2 regions of the Shewanella sp. GJ50-10 genome follow, and region 1 is predicted to be linked to the other one. Evidence: predicted binding sites of a transcription regulator. Region 1 holds the regulator's gene; the other holds the start of a gene.
The links. Region 1 encodes sigma-54, which starts transcription at its own class of promoters, with help from an activator protein. Its sites were predicted from a motif close to GTTGGCACGNNNNTNGNNT; they were not measured.

Region 2: AC0L4E_RS05280 (YggN family protein) is a predicted target of sigma-54. The motif match lies at 5,326-5,344, and genes of this name have one in related genera.

Annotation. Positions count from the first base shown of each region.
Region 1 is NZ_JBVVSS010000001.1:340,258-348,190, forward strand. It holds gene mgtE (magnesium transporter) at 1-181, opposite strand, end outside; gene AC0L4E_RS01305 (HPr family phosphocarrier protein) at 460-726, opposite strand; gene rapZ (RNase adapter RapZ) at 741-1,586, opposite strand; gene ptsN (PTS IIA-like nitrogen regulatory protein PtsN) at 1,583-2,026, opposite strand; gene hpf (ribosome hibernation promoting factor) at 2,029-2,316, opposite strand; gene AC0L4E_RS01325 (RNA polymerase factor sigma-54) at 2,341-3,825, opposite strand; gene lptB (LPS export ABC transporter ATP-binding protein) at 4,007-4,738, opposite strand; partial or broken gene lptA (lipopolysaccharide transport periplasmic protein LptA) at 5,023-5,505, opposite strand; gene lptC (LPS export ABC transporter periplasmic protein LptC) at 5,540-6,100, opposite strand; gene kdsC (3-deoxy-manno-octulosonate-8-phosphatase KdsC) at 6,097-6,660, opposite strand; gene AC0L4E_RS01350 (KpsF/GutQ family sugar-phosphate isomerase) at 6,662-7,639, opposite strand; gene AC0L4E_RS01355 (calcium/sodium antiporter) at 7,708-7,933, opposite strand, start outside.
Region 2 is NZ_JBVVSS010000001.1:1,250,840-1,258,772, forward strand. It holds gene AC0L4E_RS05250 (aryl-sulfate sulfotransferase) at 1-964, opposite strand, end outside; gene AC0L4E_RS05255 (oxidative damage protection protein) at 1,300-1,578, opposite strand; gene mutY (A/G-specific adenine glycosylase) at 1,599-2,711, opposite strand; gene trmB (tRNA (guanosine(46)-N7)-methyltransferase TrmB) at 3,038-3,754, shown strand; gene AC0L4E_RS05270 (50S ribosome-binding protein YggL) at 3,817-4,143, shown strand; gene glsB (glutaminase B) at 4,152-5,066, shown strand; gene AC0L4E_RS05280 (YggN family protein) at 5,444-6,271, shown strand; gene AC0L4E_RS05285 (LysR family transcriptional regulator) at 6,809-7,750, shown strand.

The sequences.
Region 1 (7,933 bases):
TAAGTTGCCATAGTACTTGACGAGTTTTAGGTGGTGAAGATTCAAGAATGAGGGCGACATCTGATGCTGCCATATCATGTAGCATGTTTCTTACATGGACAAACATACCGCTGCCCAATGCCTGGGTCAGCTGATTTAGGCGTTGTTCGGTAAGCTCGCTGTCGATTACTTCGATACCCATTCGCCACTCCTCAAAAATTCGATTGCCAATATTAACTTAACAGGGTGGAAAGGGAGAAGCAGTTTCTATTTCTTGATAAGTTACTGCATAAAAATTAAGCGCTTTATTGATTTTTGTTAGACTTTAATGAGTATAGCGAACAAAACAAATATAAAGAGAATTAACTGCAGAAGTCGTCGTATTGCCAGTGTGATTTGTTAGTTTTTTATTTTGTTTTATTGATAACTGAAACAAGAGCCAAATAGTAGGTTGAACTAAAGGGTTGAGAGTGAGAAAAATTAGCTTTCTTCGTCAAACTTATCATTTATCAATTTACACACCGCATCTAACGCTTGCTGCGCATCTGCGCCGCTAGCTTCAACAGTGATGACTTTACCAATGCCACTTTCGAGCATTAATAGTCCTAATACACTCGCAGCGCTGGCTTGTTTTTCGCCTTGGATAAGCGTGATGTTCGCTTCAAACTCGGTGGCTAAAATAGCCAACTTGGTGGCCGCTCTAGCATGGAGCCCGAGTTTATTACTGATAGTAATTTCTTTTGAAATACTCGCAGGGGATGTCACAGTTTGAGTTCTCTGTGACGAGCACTGACTTGATGCTTACTATTACTGAAGCGTTTAGTTAGTTGATCGGCAATGTAGACCGAGCGATGCTGGCCGCCTGTACAACCTATAGCTATGGTTAAGTAGCTACGGTTATTACGTTCAAGGTGCGGCATCCAGGTTTCAAATAGGTTTTCAATTTGCCAAATGAATTTATTGACTAGAGGTTGTCTGCCTAAAAATTCTTGAACTGGCTGATCTAAGCCAGTTAACGGTCTTAGCTCTGTTTCCCAATGTGGATTGGGTAAGAAACGCACATCAAACATAAAGTCAGCTTCAGCTGGCATGCCATGCTTGAAGCCAAATGACTCAAAATGAATCACTAACTCTTTATCAACACTGCCCATTAATATCTGTCTGACCTGATCGCTAAGATCATAAATGGTCAATTGCGAGGTATCAATGTAGTGATCAACCATTTTAGCAATCGGTTCGAGTAATCGACCTTCAAGCTGAATGGCTTCTTGTAACGAGATTTGATTCTTAGAAAGAGGATGTAATCGACGGGTTTCACTGTAGCGTTTAAGCAGAACCTGATCATTTGAGTTTAAGAATAAACTAATGATGGTCGTATCATCAGATAATAAGGCTATTTGCTCTTTAAGCACTTTACCTTGCTCTTCAATATTTCGAACGTCGACGCTAATAGCGACAAGTTCGTTATTTCCTTTGAGCTGCTCAAGTAAGCTGCCAATAAGTGGTAAAGGAAGGTTATCAACACAGTAATAACCTAAATCTTCTAATACCCTTAGTGCAACTGATTTACCTGAGCCTGATCGTCCTGATACGATGACAAGTTTCATGCAGTAATAACCTGATAAAGTTCTGTAGCGTCATGACTCTTTCGAAGTCGCTTAAGGATTAATTTATCGCTCAGTTTTTCAGCCATCGTCGACAGCGTACTTAAATGCTGTTGGCATTGATCAGAAGGAACTAGCAGCGCAAATAATATATCCACGGGTTTTTTATCGATAGCATCAAACTCGATGCCTTCTTCACACTTGATCAAAATTGCTATCGGTTGTTCGATATCAGTTAATCGACCATGGGGAATCGCTATGCCATTTCCTATACCTGTACTACCCATTTTTTCACGAGCTATTAAACTTTCAAAAATAGCCTGTGAAGATAGGGTTGGGTACTGGGCAGCCATTAAATCGCTGATAAGTTCCAGTACTTTTTTCTTACTGCCCGGCGTGGCGCAGGAGGTGCACGCCGGCTGCAGAATGGTACGAAGTTCCATCGTTAGTGTTTAATTAACTTCTCTTTGTGTTTAATTACCTGACGATCTAATTTGTCTATCAGGGCGTCAATTGCGACATACATATCTGCGTTCTGAGATACGGCAAAAACTTCACCTCCTTTGAGGTGCAATTTTGCTTCAGCAATTTGTTGCAGCTTCTGAACATTGAGCACAACGTGTACATTATTGATCTGTTCGAAGTGTCGTTCAAGCTTTGAAAACTTAGTTTGTACATACTCACGTAAAGATTGCGTGATTTCTACATGGTGCCCAGTCAGGTTAATTTGCATAGATCATCCTCCAATAACAAAGGCTTATAAGCTCTTGCGTTGGTTTGAGGGAGGGATGAGCATTGCTTCACGATATTTGGCGATCGTACGCCGAGCAACATTAATCCCTTGTTCAGCCAGTAGCGTCGCCATTTTACTATCGCTAAGTGGCTTTTTCTGGTTTTCCGCTGCAACAAGTTTCTTAATAAAGGCACGAATTGCAGTAGAAGAACATTCTCCGCCATCATCGGTACTAACGTGGCTAGAGAAGAAATATTTTAGTTCAAAAAGTCCGCGAGGGGTGTGCATGTACTTTTGAGTGGTAACACGAGAAATGGTTGATTCATGCATCTCAACGGCTTCAGCAATGTCATTAAGTACCATTGGTTTCATGGCTTCTTCACCAAACTCAAAGAAGCCTTGCTGGAATTGCACAATGCAATTAGCCACTTTTAATAAGGTTTCATTGCGGCTTTCAATACTCTTAATAAACCATTTTGCTTCTTGTAAATGGCCGCGAATAAACTGGCTGTCTGACTGATTTGCAGAACCTTTCGCCATAGCTGCATATTGCTGATTCACACCAATTTTTGGCATGTTATCTGGATTTAATTCAACGACCCAACGACCACTCTTTTTAAACACTGTCACATCAGGAATGACATATTCATCTTTAATAGGAGTGATTTGTAAGCCTGGACGAGGGTTCAGCGTTTGAATAAATTGAATCGCTTCACGTAGATCATCTTCTTTAAGCTTGGTTTTACGCATTAATAATCTAAAGTCGCGACCAGCAATTAAATCAAGGTGTTCACCGATGAGCAATTTTACATTGTCGATGCAAGGGATCTCATCAGGGTATTGCCCGAGTTGGATCATTAAGCATTCACTTAAATCTCTTGCTGCAACGCCTACAGGATCAAAATGCTGAACTCGTTTGAGTACGGCTTCAACTTCGTCGAGTTCAATATCTTCAAGACCTAAAGCTTGTAAAATATCTTCGGTGGTTTGAGTTAAATAACCACGCTCATCTACTGCATCGATAATGGCAGTGGCGATGACCAAATCATTTTCTGAAAATGGGGTAAGGTTTTTTTGCCACTCAAGATGTTCATAAAGGCCTTCGGTGGTTTCACCTTGAAAGGGCATATCGTCATCACGAGCAACTGCCCCAGAACCTGAGCTAGGAGAGGCGGTATAAACTTCATCCCATGTGGTGTCCATTGGGAGATCTTCAGGCATTGACTCTTTGGTCAATGATTCTGTGGTATCAACTGTTGAGGTGTCTTTTTCAACGGTAACTTGGCTGTTGTCACTAAAATCAGTATCGGTTTGCTGGGCGTTCTCTTTTACAGGTTCTTTTGCTTTAGCAAACTCATCTTCGAGCTCAAGGAGTGGATTTGAGTCTAGTGCTTGTTGAATTTCTTGCTGGAGCTCCAATGAGGAAAGTTGCAATAAGCGAATGGCTTGTTGCAACTGAGGGGTCATTGTCAGGTGTTGACCCATTTTAAGTTGGAGTGAGGCTTTCATTTACCGCTTATCCCTAATTGAATTTCATCATCGCGACTAACAATTGTGTGGGTCTAGCACCTTTTTAAACTGCTTCTAGGCTTAAGCTGAACCTTGGCTTAAGTTGAGTCTAGAACATAGCGCTAAAAAGTGGGACTGATACTGGTCGCGAAATGCCATATTGTGCACTAAAGAATGCTAACTATAGCTTGAATTGCTCACCTAAGTATACTGACCTGACTTGCTGATTGTCTAAGATTTCAGCAGGCGTGCCTTCTGCAATTAAATCTCCGTGGCTGACAATATACGCGCGCTCACACACATCAAGTGTTTCACGAACATTATGGTCTGTAATTAACACACCTAAACCACGACTTTTTAATTGTTGAATAATTTTCTTGATATCTATCACAGAGATAGGATCAACACCTGCGAAAGGCTCATCCAATAAAATGAACTTAGGATTGGCTGCCAATGCGCGTGCGATTTCTACTCGGCGACGTTCACCACCCGATAATGCCATGCCTTGGCTATCTCGAATATGGGTGATATTGAACTCTTCTAATAAGTGCTCTAATTCTTCAATACGCTGCTCTGTGGTTAAACTCTTGCGAGTTTGTAGTACAGCCATAATATTATCGTGTACAGTCAGCTTTCGAAAAATACTGGCTTCTTGTGGCAAATAACCAATGCCTTTTCGAGCACGAAGGTGCATTGGGTCTGCGGTGAGATCGTCAGAATCAATTAATATCCGGCCTTTATCGCTTTTAACTAACCCAACCACCATATAAAAGGTGGTGGTTTTACCTGCACCATTTGGCCCTAATAGCCCAACAATTTGCCCGGTTTTAACTGTCAGGCTGACATTTTTAACCACTTGACGGCTTTTATAACTTTTTGCCAAGTTTTCAGCTGTTAACGTTATTTGTGTCATTATTGAGTTTGCTCTAGCGCTGGTGTTTCAGGTAATGAATCTGTACTTGGCTTGTCTTCAATTTGCAGGCCTTCAATTGAAGTGTCTGCATTTGCTTCAGGCACTTCGACTACAGGCGTAGAAGCTTCTGTATCAGTTACTTCAGTCGCTGTTATTTCAGCATTATTAGCTTCTGTTTTCACTTCATTGATTGATGCTGCTTGATCTTCAATGAGCTTTTCTGACTCTTCAGTTTTTGGTGATTCTAATTCAGGCTGCTCTGAATTGCCTTTTGAATCATTTAAATCTGGGTAGTTCTCTGGCTGGAAAATCGTAATAACGCGATCTTTACCGTCACCAGTACTTTCAGCAATTAATTGTTGCTTATCAATATTGTAGCTAATCAAGTTACCTGTCACTTGGCTGCCAGCTTGATCAAGTTTTGCGTTGCCTTTTAAAGTCAAAATACTGGTAGCGAGTTCATACTTGATTTCATTTGCGCTTGCAGTACCAATCCGGCCGTCGTCTAATTCTTGGGAAAAGGTTGCCGGATTACCTGTGGCAATCATGGTTTTTTTGCCACCGGATTCAGCACTGAATGCACGAAGTTCATCGGCATTAATGTTAATCGTACCTTGTGTCACTGTGACAGGACCAAAGAAAATAACTTGGTTATTTTTAATGTCTGCTTTTTGGCTCACTGCGGCGACTTTTAGTTCTTGCTGTAAGTCACCTTCTTTTGCGCTTACGCTAGTGACCCCAATTAGGCTTATTCCAACTAGACTCATCTTTACAAAATTATGTAGTGAGACAGTAAGGTTTTTACTTTGCTTCATACGTTCCTTCTACTTGACTTAAAAGCTCTAATTCTTCGGCATTTAAATCAGCATAAAGGCCTAAGCCTTGTATATTAAAGTCTTGGCCTGAGACATAAATTTGTCGATCAGACGTCATTATCATGGTGTTCAAATCTAATGCCAACATGCTTGTTGTTAGCGATTGTACTGGTTCATTGATGTTTATTGCATCAATAATAACATTATTTTGCAGTACGACTTTGCCAGTCTCTTTATTAAGCTTGCCTAAATCAGCTGTTAATTGCCATTCAGCTTCACCGTTTTCAGGATAGACAAGATAAACAGGTTCAGTGAACAAGGTTTCATTTGTTTGCTGAAAGTGTTCCATGTGTTTTGCTGAAACACGGCTTTGCACTAAACCTTGTTCGTTAAATTCTGTACTGCGTAAATCATTAGCGATAAATTCTGGACGAGCAGGATCTGGCAGCTTTGTTGCTTCCATGGCACTGCGTTTTACTTGGACTTGCCAATATAAAACCAGTGCAGCGCCGAAAAAGGCTATGATCGCTAGTGTGGTGCGACTCATATACTCATTCCATGGGCCGATTCAAACTTATCTTGGCTAACTAATAGTAAATCAGTTAACTCACGTAGTGCACCATTACCGCCATTTATACTGGTAATCATCTGGCAATGACGTTTTACAAATGGGTGCCCATCAGCAACACAAACAGCTAAACCTACTTCTTTCATGACAGGTAAGTCGACCATATCATCACCGATATAAGCGACTTCATCAGGATTAACATTATAAATGTTTAACAGGTCTTTAAATGGGGTAAGTTTATCGTCAACGCCTTGATAAATGTGGCTAACCCCTAAAGCGGTCATGCGGTTTTCAACAATGGCTGATTTGCGCCCCGTAATAACCGCGACGTTAATGCCGCTGGTTAATATTGAACGAACGCCATAGCCATCGCGAGTATGGAAAGCTTTGAGTTCTTCACCGGCATTACTTAAATAAATTCGGCCGTCTGAAAATACCCCATCAACATCACAGATGAGGAGTTTGATTTTTTTAGCACGTTGCCAAATGTCATCACTAACAGGGCCATATAAACCTTGATGAACTTGTGTATCTGACATATTAAATGACTCCTGCTTTGACCATGTCTAGCATGTTAAGTGCGCCGACAGGGTGTTGATTGCTGTCAACAACGATTAAGCCGTTAATGCTTTTTTCATCCATTATTTGTAGAGCTTGCGCTGCTAAAATATCTGCACTAATTGTAATACAGTTTGGGGTCATCACATCGGCAATGGCAGTTGTGCGTAAATTCTTTTCGGCATCAATTACTCGGCGTAAATCACCGTCAGTAAAAATACCCACAAGTTTACCGTCATCATCGGTAACGGCTGTCATACCTAAACCTTTATTTGAGATTTCGTATAAAGATTCAGTGATACAGACATTACTGTTAACTTGAGGTACATCATTACCTTGATGCATGACATCCGACACTTTTAACAGTAGTTTTCGCCCTAAAGAGCCACCTGGATGTGATAGTGCAAAGTCATCGCGGGTAAAGCCTTTTGCTTGCAGTAATGCAACTGCTAAAGCATCGCCCATGACTAATGTCGCTGTGGTACTGGATGTTGGTGCTAGTCCAAGCGGACAGGCTTCTTCTGGCACTTCGATACAAAGGTGTAGTTTTGATAAACGCGCCATATTCGAATCTGGTTTACCGGTTATGGCAATAACTGGTACGCCCATACGTTGAATGACAGGCAGTAAAGTGAGGATTTCACTTGATTCGCCAGAGTTTGAGATGGCGAGAATAATATCGTTTTTAGCGAGAGCGCCTAAGTCACCATGGCTTGCTTCACCTGGGTGAACAAAAAACGCAGGAGTGCCGGTACTGGCTAGAGTTGCTGAAATCTTATTGCCGATATGGCCAGATTTGCCCATCCCCATAACAATAACTTTGCCTTTGCACTGCAAAATTAGTTCACAAGCTTGTCCAAATGCATCGGAATCAACGTACTGATATAGATTATCTAAAGCCGTTTTCTCGATATCAATGACCTGACGGCCCCACTGACGCAATTGTTTCTGATCTATCATAGGTCTCTCGCTCTGTTCCAATGCTAATCAACCATTAGCATTGGTGAGATAAAAATCTTTATGCCCCGTTATTGAGATTGAAATAGGACAATCTGGTACGCAATAAAGACGACTAATAAAATGGCGCCATGCCAGCGAGTAAGCTGCTTTTTGGCGCCACTGGATAAAACTAGAACAGCCAATGCGGTACTGGTACCCAGCACCATATAAAAATCTCGACTGCTGGCATGGGCATCAATCTCACCAGGTGCAATAAGTCCTGGTATTGCCAATACCGCTAAAATATTAAATAAG
Region 2 (7,933 bases), 910 kb from region 1:
CGCGCATAGGATCTAAAATGCTGTTTAAGTCCCAGTAATCGACTAGTTTACCTGTAGTATCCACTTCGATAATTTGGTCGCGAATGGTGTTAACTAACTTACCATCTGGGCGGCGATAATCTTTAGCTGCAGCGCGAATGAAGATATTGCCGTTTGCGCCTTCAATACCTTCATGTGATGCATCAATAAAGTTACCAGGCAGGCTATGTTCGGAAATCATTCTGCCCATCAGAGACATCTTTTTCCAGCCTTGGCCTTGTACCCAAACCATGTTGCCATCCTCGGTGACGTTCATTCCCATGGCGTAACCCGCAGTGTCAAAAGATTTTGAATTGTGGGTTGTGTAAGGGTTTAAATACCAGCGGATATCACCAGCAGTATCTATGATAAAAAATCCAGGCTTACCATCCCAAGCAAATGCCCCTGGTGCATCAGGGTTATTATGGGCAAGTTGGCCTGTTTTACCGTCTGGATTAGTCCAGTTTACAAAATATAAACGGTCTTTAAAGTCGGCGTCGACATGCTCAACCTCAACAAGGGGCGCTTTAGCCCATTGGCTTTCTGAAAAGCCCATGTCGATATCAGGTGTCAGCATTTGGTAATCATGACTATGTTGCCTGCCATTTTCAGTCCAGTTTACTGTGAAGTGATTCATTAGGGCAGGGTATAGGCCAAAAATCGGCACGCCACCTTCACTCATTACGCGCATATCATCAACTTGATAGTGAATGCTTACACCAGTGTCGTCTTTGGCATGAACCGTCACTTCAACATTTGAAATCGAGTGGCCATCTAAAGTGACTAATGCTGTTAGCGGCGCGTTCTCATAAGGGTTATGAATTAGGTATCCTAAAGGTGCATCAGGAACCGGAAAGGGTTTCATTCCAAGTGGATCTGCACTAACCATAGGGGTTGAGACACTAAGGCTTACTGCAAATATGGTGTAAATGAGCGGCTTAATCATGGGTATTCTCTGTTGAAACAATTGCGAGGAGTATAATCGTTATCATTTTTTAATATTGTTGCTTAGCTAACAAAGCACTGACTATATTTCTGAATTTAAAGAAGAGTCACGAATATGAAATTTCTGTCTAAAATCGGGAACTTTTTGAATGTTAAATGAAAATAATCAAAGGTTATCTTTAGGCGGGGTCAGTTATCAGATGTATCTTTGTTAGATACAAAAATAGCCCGTCATCAATAATCTGCACTAAATTTAGCTAGGCAAAAAAACGATGATACGAGCTATTCAAGATAAGCTGAGTCAGATTTATAGTTAACTCATGCTTTGGTTTAGTTTTATTCGTCTTCTGCTGGTGGGACGTAACCTTCAATCTCTACGTCTTTACCTTCAAATAAAAAGTTAACCATCTGCTCTTCAAGAAATTTTCGGTCATCAACATTCATCATATTGAGCTTATTTTCATTAATTAGCATGGTTTGTTTTTTCTGCCAAAGTCCCCAAGCTTCTTTACTAATAGTATCGAAAATTCGTTTGCCAACTTCACCTGGATAAAGTTGAAAATCTAAACCTGGTGCTTCTTTTTTTAAATATGCGCAATTAACATTACGAGCCATGATGTTTCCTTAACGGGATCCTATTGAGGATCTGCTGCTGAAAGTGCGACTAAGTGAGATAAAATCCGCTCGGTTGCTGCGGCTAATCCGACTTTAGCTGGATGATGTATGTTATACCAGAGAGTCTGGTTTTGTTCCATTACACTGGTTTCAAATTCTGCTAAATCTTGTGTTAATTCAATATCAATTAAGATTGGCTGAATATCTAAGTGGAAGTGACTAAAGGTATGCCTAAAGCCTGCAAGCCATTCAGTTTCTGTATGAGCTATTTTCTTATGGGTAAACTCAGATGAAACATGGGCATGCAAATCAGCTTCAGTTTCAAACTGAGGGAAACACCATAGCCCGCCCCAAATGCCAGCTGGTGGTCGTTTATTTAATACAACTTGACCATCTTGTTTAACGACTAACATCCAAGCAGACTTGGTTGGAATTGCCTTTTTAGGTTTTTTACCAGGATATTCGGTTTGTTTGCCTGCAAGCTGCGCTTTACAGTCAATAGCAACGGGGCATTCATCGCAACGAGGTTTGCTGCGAGTACAAACGGCAGAACCGATATCCATCATGGCTTGATTAAACTTACGCACATCAGCTTTTGGCGTCAGAGAGTCAGTTAAGGTCCATAACTTTTGCTCAACCGCTTTTTGCCCCGGCCAGCCTTCAATAGCCCCATGTCTTGCAAGGACTCGTTTGACGTTGCCATCTAATATGGAATGATGCTGCCCAAGGGCGAGTGACAATATTGCACCAGCAGTTGAACGCCCAATGCCTGGTAGTGCAATCACTTCATCTAAAGATTCAGGAAACTTACCAGCATGTTGTTCACATACTGCTTTGGCAGCTTTATGTAGGTTTCTGGCACGGGCGTAATAACCTAGGCCAGTCCAATGGTGCAGAACATCATCTTCAGAGGCATTGGCTAAGTCTTCAATAGAAGGAAAACTTACCATGAACTTTTCATAGTAAGGGATGACTGTTGCTACTTGAGTTTGCTGTAGCATGATCTCAGAAATCCATACTCTGTATGGGGTTTTATTCATTTGCCAAGGTAATGTTTTACGGCCATGAACATCGTACCAAGCGACAATTCGGTCAGAAAAATTACGCTCGGAAAAGGAGTTAACTTTTTTCATCGGGGCAGTGTATATGCCAAGGTGTGGATTAACAAGCTAGAAGCGGTTTTCGATAAAGCTGATAATTGAGTGAGGACTCAGTTAGAGCCAGTTGATATTGGGTTCATGCAAATCATTTGATGCTTAAAATAGGCTATTAAATGCTGCTATTTTGATTAATGTAGTCAAACTTCAGTAAAAAATAGCCTTAAGGCATAACAATCTTTGCTTGAAAGCACGTTAACTACTTTAGTCAGGCTGAATTTGCGATATACTTACCGACTATTTTATGAATTTGAAGTGAAACATTGGGTCACTTTTATAAGCACCCAATTGATGAGGCAAACATGAGCGACGTGACTACCGCTGAATTTAACGAAGATGGCAAATATATTCGTAAGATTAGAAGCTTTGTATTGAGAGAAGGGCGCCTAACAAAAGGCCAAGCTCAAGCAATTGAATCTTACTGGCCAACAATGGGGTTAGATTACACTCCTGAGGCGATTAATCTTACTGAAGTATTTAACCGTGAAGCTGACACCGTATTAGAAATCGGCTTTGGTATGGGCGCTTCTTTAGTTGAAATGGCGCAAGCTGCCCCTGAACTAAATTATATCGGTATTGAAGTTCATAAGCCGGGTGTTGGTGCTTGTCTTGTTGATGCAGGTAAAGCGGAAGTGACTAACCTACGTGTTTATCATCACGATGCTATGGAAGTACTTGAAAACAGTATAGCGGACGGTTCACTCAGTCGCGTGCAATTGTTCTTCCCTGATCCATGGCATAAAAAGCGTCATCATAAACGTCGTATTGTCCAAGCTGAATTTGCTGAACTTATTCGCCGTAAGCTTAAAATTGGTGGTGTTTTCCATATGGCAACAGACTGGGAGAACTACAGTGAGCATATGCTTGAAGTGATGTCTGGTGCAGAAGGGTATAAAAACCAATCTGAAACTAACACTGTGGTTGAACGCCCTGATCATCGTCCATTAACCAAATTTGAAGCTCGTGGTCATCGTTTAGGCCATGGCGTTTGGGATTTAATGTTTGAAAGAGTAAGCTAAGATAGTTTACTGTTGATTTTACATAATAATTTTTAAACGATAATACAAACTAGGATATAAACATGGCTAAGAATCGTACTCGCCGTTTACGTAAAAAATTACGCGTTGATGAGTTCCAAGAACTTGGTTTTGATGTGGTCTGGACTTTTGAAGAATCAATTTCTGAAGAAGACATTGATAAAACTGTTGATGAGTTTATCGATCAAGTTATCGAGCCTCGTAACTTAGGTTTCCATGGTGGCGGCCACAAAATGTGGGAAGGCATCATTGCTACACAGCAAATTGGTAAATGTACCGAAGAAGATGTTGCTGCCGTTAAAGCATTTTGGGAAGCAAAGAAAGTTTCTGAACTTGAAGTCAGTGCATTATATGACATCTGGTGGGGCTAATTCAGCCAATGCCTGAGCAGATATTGCTTGAAGAAGTGGTCGACAAAGTTCGGCCACTTATTGGTTCTGGGAAGGTGGCAAACTACATTCCTGCACTGGGAAATGTCGATCCTAATAAAATTGCGATTGCAGTGACCACTGCTGATGGTCAAACCATGGGCGCTGGTGATTACCTAGAGCCGTTCTCAATTCAAAGTATTTCTAAGGTTTTCAGCCTTACACTAGCGCTTAGCTTATATAGTGAAGATGAGATTTGGAGCAGAGTGGGCAAAGAACCATCTGGCCAGTCTTTTAACTCGCTAGTGCAAGTTGAGTTAGAGCGTGGCATTCCGCGTAATCCCTTTATCAACGCTGGCGCGTTAGTGATTGCAGACTTGATTCAGGCAAGGCAAAGTGCACCAAAGCACCGTATGCTTGAAGAAGTAAGAAAGCTCAGTGGTAATTCACATATTTGCTTTGACAAAAATGTGGCCAATTCAGAGTTTAAATTTAGTGCCAGAAACGCATCCATAGCATACCTGATGAAATCATTTGGTAATTTTGATGGCAATGTCGATACGGTATTAAAAAGCTATTTTCATTATTGCTCGTTAAAGATGAATTGCGCTGACTTATCAAAGGCAATGTTCTATTTAGCTAATCGTGGCAAGACGCTACAAAATGAGCAATTAATTACGCCAGTGCAAACCAGACAGCTAAATGCATTATTGGCTACCTCTGGTTTATATGATGGTGCTGGTGAGTTTGCTTATAGAGTTGGTATGCCAGGTAAGAGTGGAGTAGGTGGCGGTATTATTGCGGTTATACCCGGTGATATGTCTATTTGTGTGTGGTCTCCTGAGCTAGACCAAAATGGCAACTCTTTGGCTGGTACTCGTATGCTTGAGTATTTATCTCAGTCTTTAGGTCGTTCAATTTTTTAACCGCTTGCTTTATTGGCTGCCCAGTAAGTTTCTAACGTGAGCAACTAAGTGAGCAACGAGCGTAAGTAACTAAGCAAGCAACTCAGTTAGTCGTTCATTTTCCCCAGTTTTTAAACTCTTCTTTTCAGAATATTACCAATGAGTGAAATACACCACTTTGTTGTTTATTTCACTCATAGTCGGTTAACTTCCTAATTCTATATTGATCTCCATTTAAAATTAATTCTACTTATTTACTGAAATAAAAGGCTTTTTCATTATTGGCATGGACTGTGCTTTATCTAATATAAGTTTTACAAATAACACAATTGATAACCAAATTAAAAATTCAGTCTATACATTAATGACTGGCTTTATTTACAGCTAAGGAAGAGCGAATGAAAACTCAAACTAATTTCACCAGCGGATTGATTAAAGGTATTGCTTTGTCAGGGCTTATTTTTACTGCAGGTGCAATGTCACCCGCTATGGCAAAGCTGTCTATCGATGATGAACAATGTAATGTCACTTTAAACTATGACGTAACCGTCGAACCCAAAAAACTGCTTATCAGCGAAAAGGGCGAGGAGTTATATCGAGTTGAAATGGGCGAGTTGTATGTTGAAGGCAGTAAGGTCAAATTAGACAGTAAGCAAAGCAGACTGTTAAACGACTATTCAGAAGAACTATCTCAACAAGTTCCAGAAATTATTGACCTAGTAAATGAAGTGGTTGTGCTTGCAACAGATGCGGTTAGCTTAGCATTAACTCCAATCTTTGGTGATGCAACTGGCGCTAAGTTAGATGAATTACTTGCAGGTATTCAAACACGAGTAGATGAAGCTGCTTATCAGCAAGGTGATAAGTTTTATATAGGTGCTACCGAGTCTTCAATTGAAGATGCATTTAATGAAGACTTTGAAAAAGAAATGGAAGCGATGATCGCTAATTCAATGGGAAGTTTCATGATGGCAATTGGCGCTGAAATGATGTCATCGGAAGGCGGTAGTTTTGAAGAGAAGATAGAAGCATTTTCTAGCAAAATGGAAAAAGTAGGCGATGATATTGAACTTCAAATTGCTGACCAATCACAAGCTATTGAAGAAAAAGCAGAAAGAATTTGTGCTGATTTTGAGGAGCTTATGGTTCTTGAATCAGAAGTTCGTAAGTCAATCCCTGAGCTTGCATCATTCGAATTAGCAACACTAGATAACCGTTACGAATAAGTGGTCTTAGTTTATTTAGTTGAATCGAGCTCAATGATGTTCATGAGTATTTAACTAACAGGTAATGGTATTAGTTTAGTAAAAGTAACCCCTATTTATTATTACTAAACTCATTATCTTGATTGTTCAATTTCTAGCATTGTTAAAATGCACCTGACCTTCCCCTGTATCTATATGCAGGGGCTTTTTCGTTTTAAATGCGCTTAAAATCCTAATTCAACTGCATTTATGAATAACTAATGATTTGTTCTGATAAAAAAATTGTATATTATAAATATAGAGCCATTTGTGATTTTTTTGGTATACTCCATAAAATTATAAAACTGCATAGCTAATTTGATTAACTTATTGTTTTAATTTTGATTGGCTATACAGGATAACGGACTATCACAATTTAATTTCTTTTTTGGTAAAAAGTGCATTCATTTTCGCACCGTTATATCGCTTAAATCTTGTTCGGTTTTGTTTCGAGGAGGTTACAGTGATTGGCATTCCAAAAACTATTTTTAATGTCGTAAACAGCTTAAGGCGACTCCCATGTTAGAACTGTTAGAACCTATTGCTATTTTTACTCATGTTGCCCGCGCGGGAAGTTTTAGCGCCGCAGCTAGAAGATTGAGTATATCTAAGTCGAAAGTAAGTACTCAGGTCGCTGACCTTGAACATAAACTTGGGGTTCAACTTATTCAACGTACTACACGTAGTTTGAGTCTGACAGAAGCAGGTAACTTGCTTTATATTCAAGGTGAAGAGTTGCTTCGCGATGCTGAACAAGCCGTCGCAAGTGTTCATAACTTAAATGATGCCACGCGTGGTGTATTGAAAGTGGGTATTTCTCAGTCTTTCGGTACTATGCACATCATTCCAGCTTTACCTGAGTTTATGGCTAAACATCCTGAGCTTGAGCTACAAGTAAGCTTACTTGATCATAAAGTTGATGTGGTAAGTGAAGGCTTAGATTTATTATTAACTATGTCTGAGCAATTACCTCTAGGCATGGTGGCTCGTCCATTGATGAAGTGCCAATTCTTACTTGCAGCATCGCCAGAGTATATTGCTCAAAACGGCACTATTTCACGCCCTGAGCAGCTAGTGGATCATAACTGTCTTGTGTATCAAGGCGAATGGCATGAACACAGTATGTGGCAGTTTAAGAAAGGCGAAGACTACTGCGAGATTGGTGTATCAGGTAACTTCCGTGTCGATAATGCTCCAGCGCTTAAATCAGCAGCTGTAAGCGGACTAGGTATTGCATATTTAGCCAGTTACTTGATGGAAGATGAAATCGAGCAAGGAACCTTAGTTCCCTTGTTACCGGATTGGCAGTTAACCAATAACTTGCCTCTTCAAGCGGTTTACCCTCGTCGTAAACATCTTGCACCAAAAGTGAGTTCGTTCATTGATTTCATTAAAGGACATATTGGTAGTACTCCATATTGGGATACTAAATATGACCATTTATACAAATTGCGTAAATAATTACCACTGAAGGTCGTTAAATACGTAAGAATATATGGAAACATTGTTCAAATTTTAAAACAAAACCGCATTTTTATATGCGGTTTTTTTATTTATTAATTAAAAACAATGGCTTGATTGTTTGTGGTTAAAAATTATCCAGTTGAACTTTGTCTTAAATAAAAAACAATCGATAAAATGCAT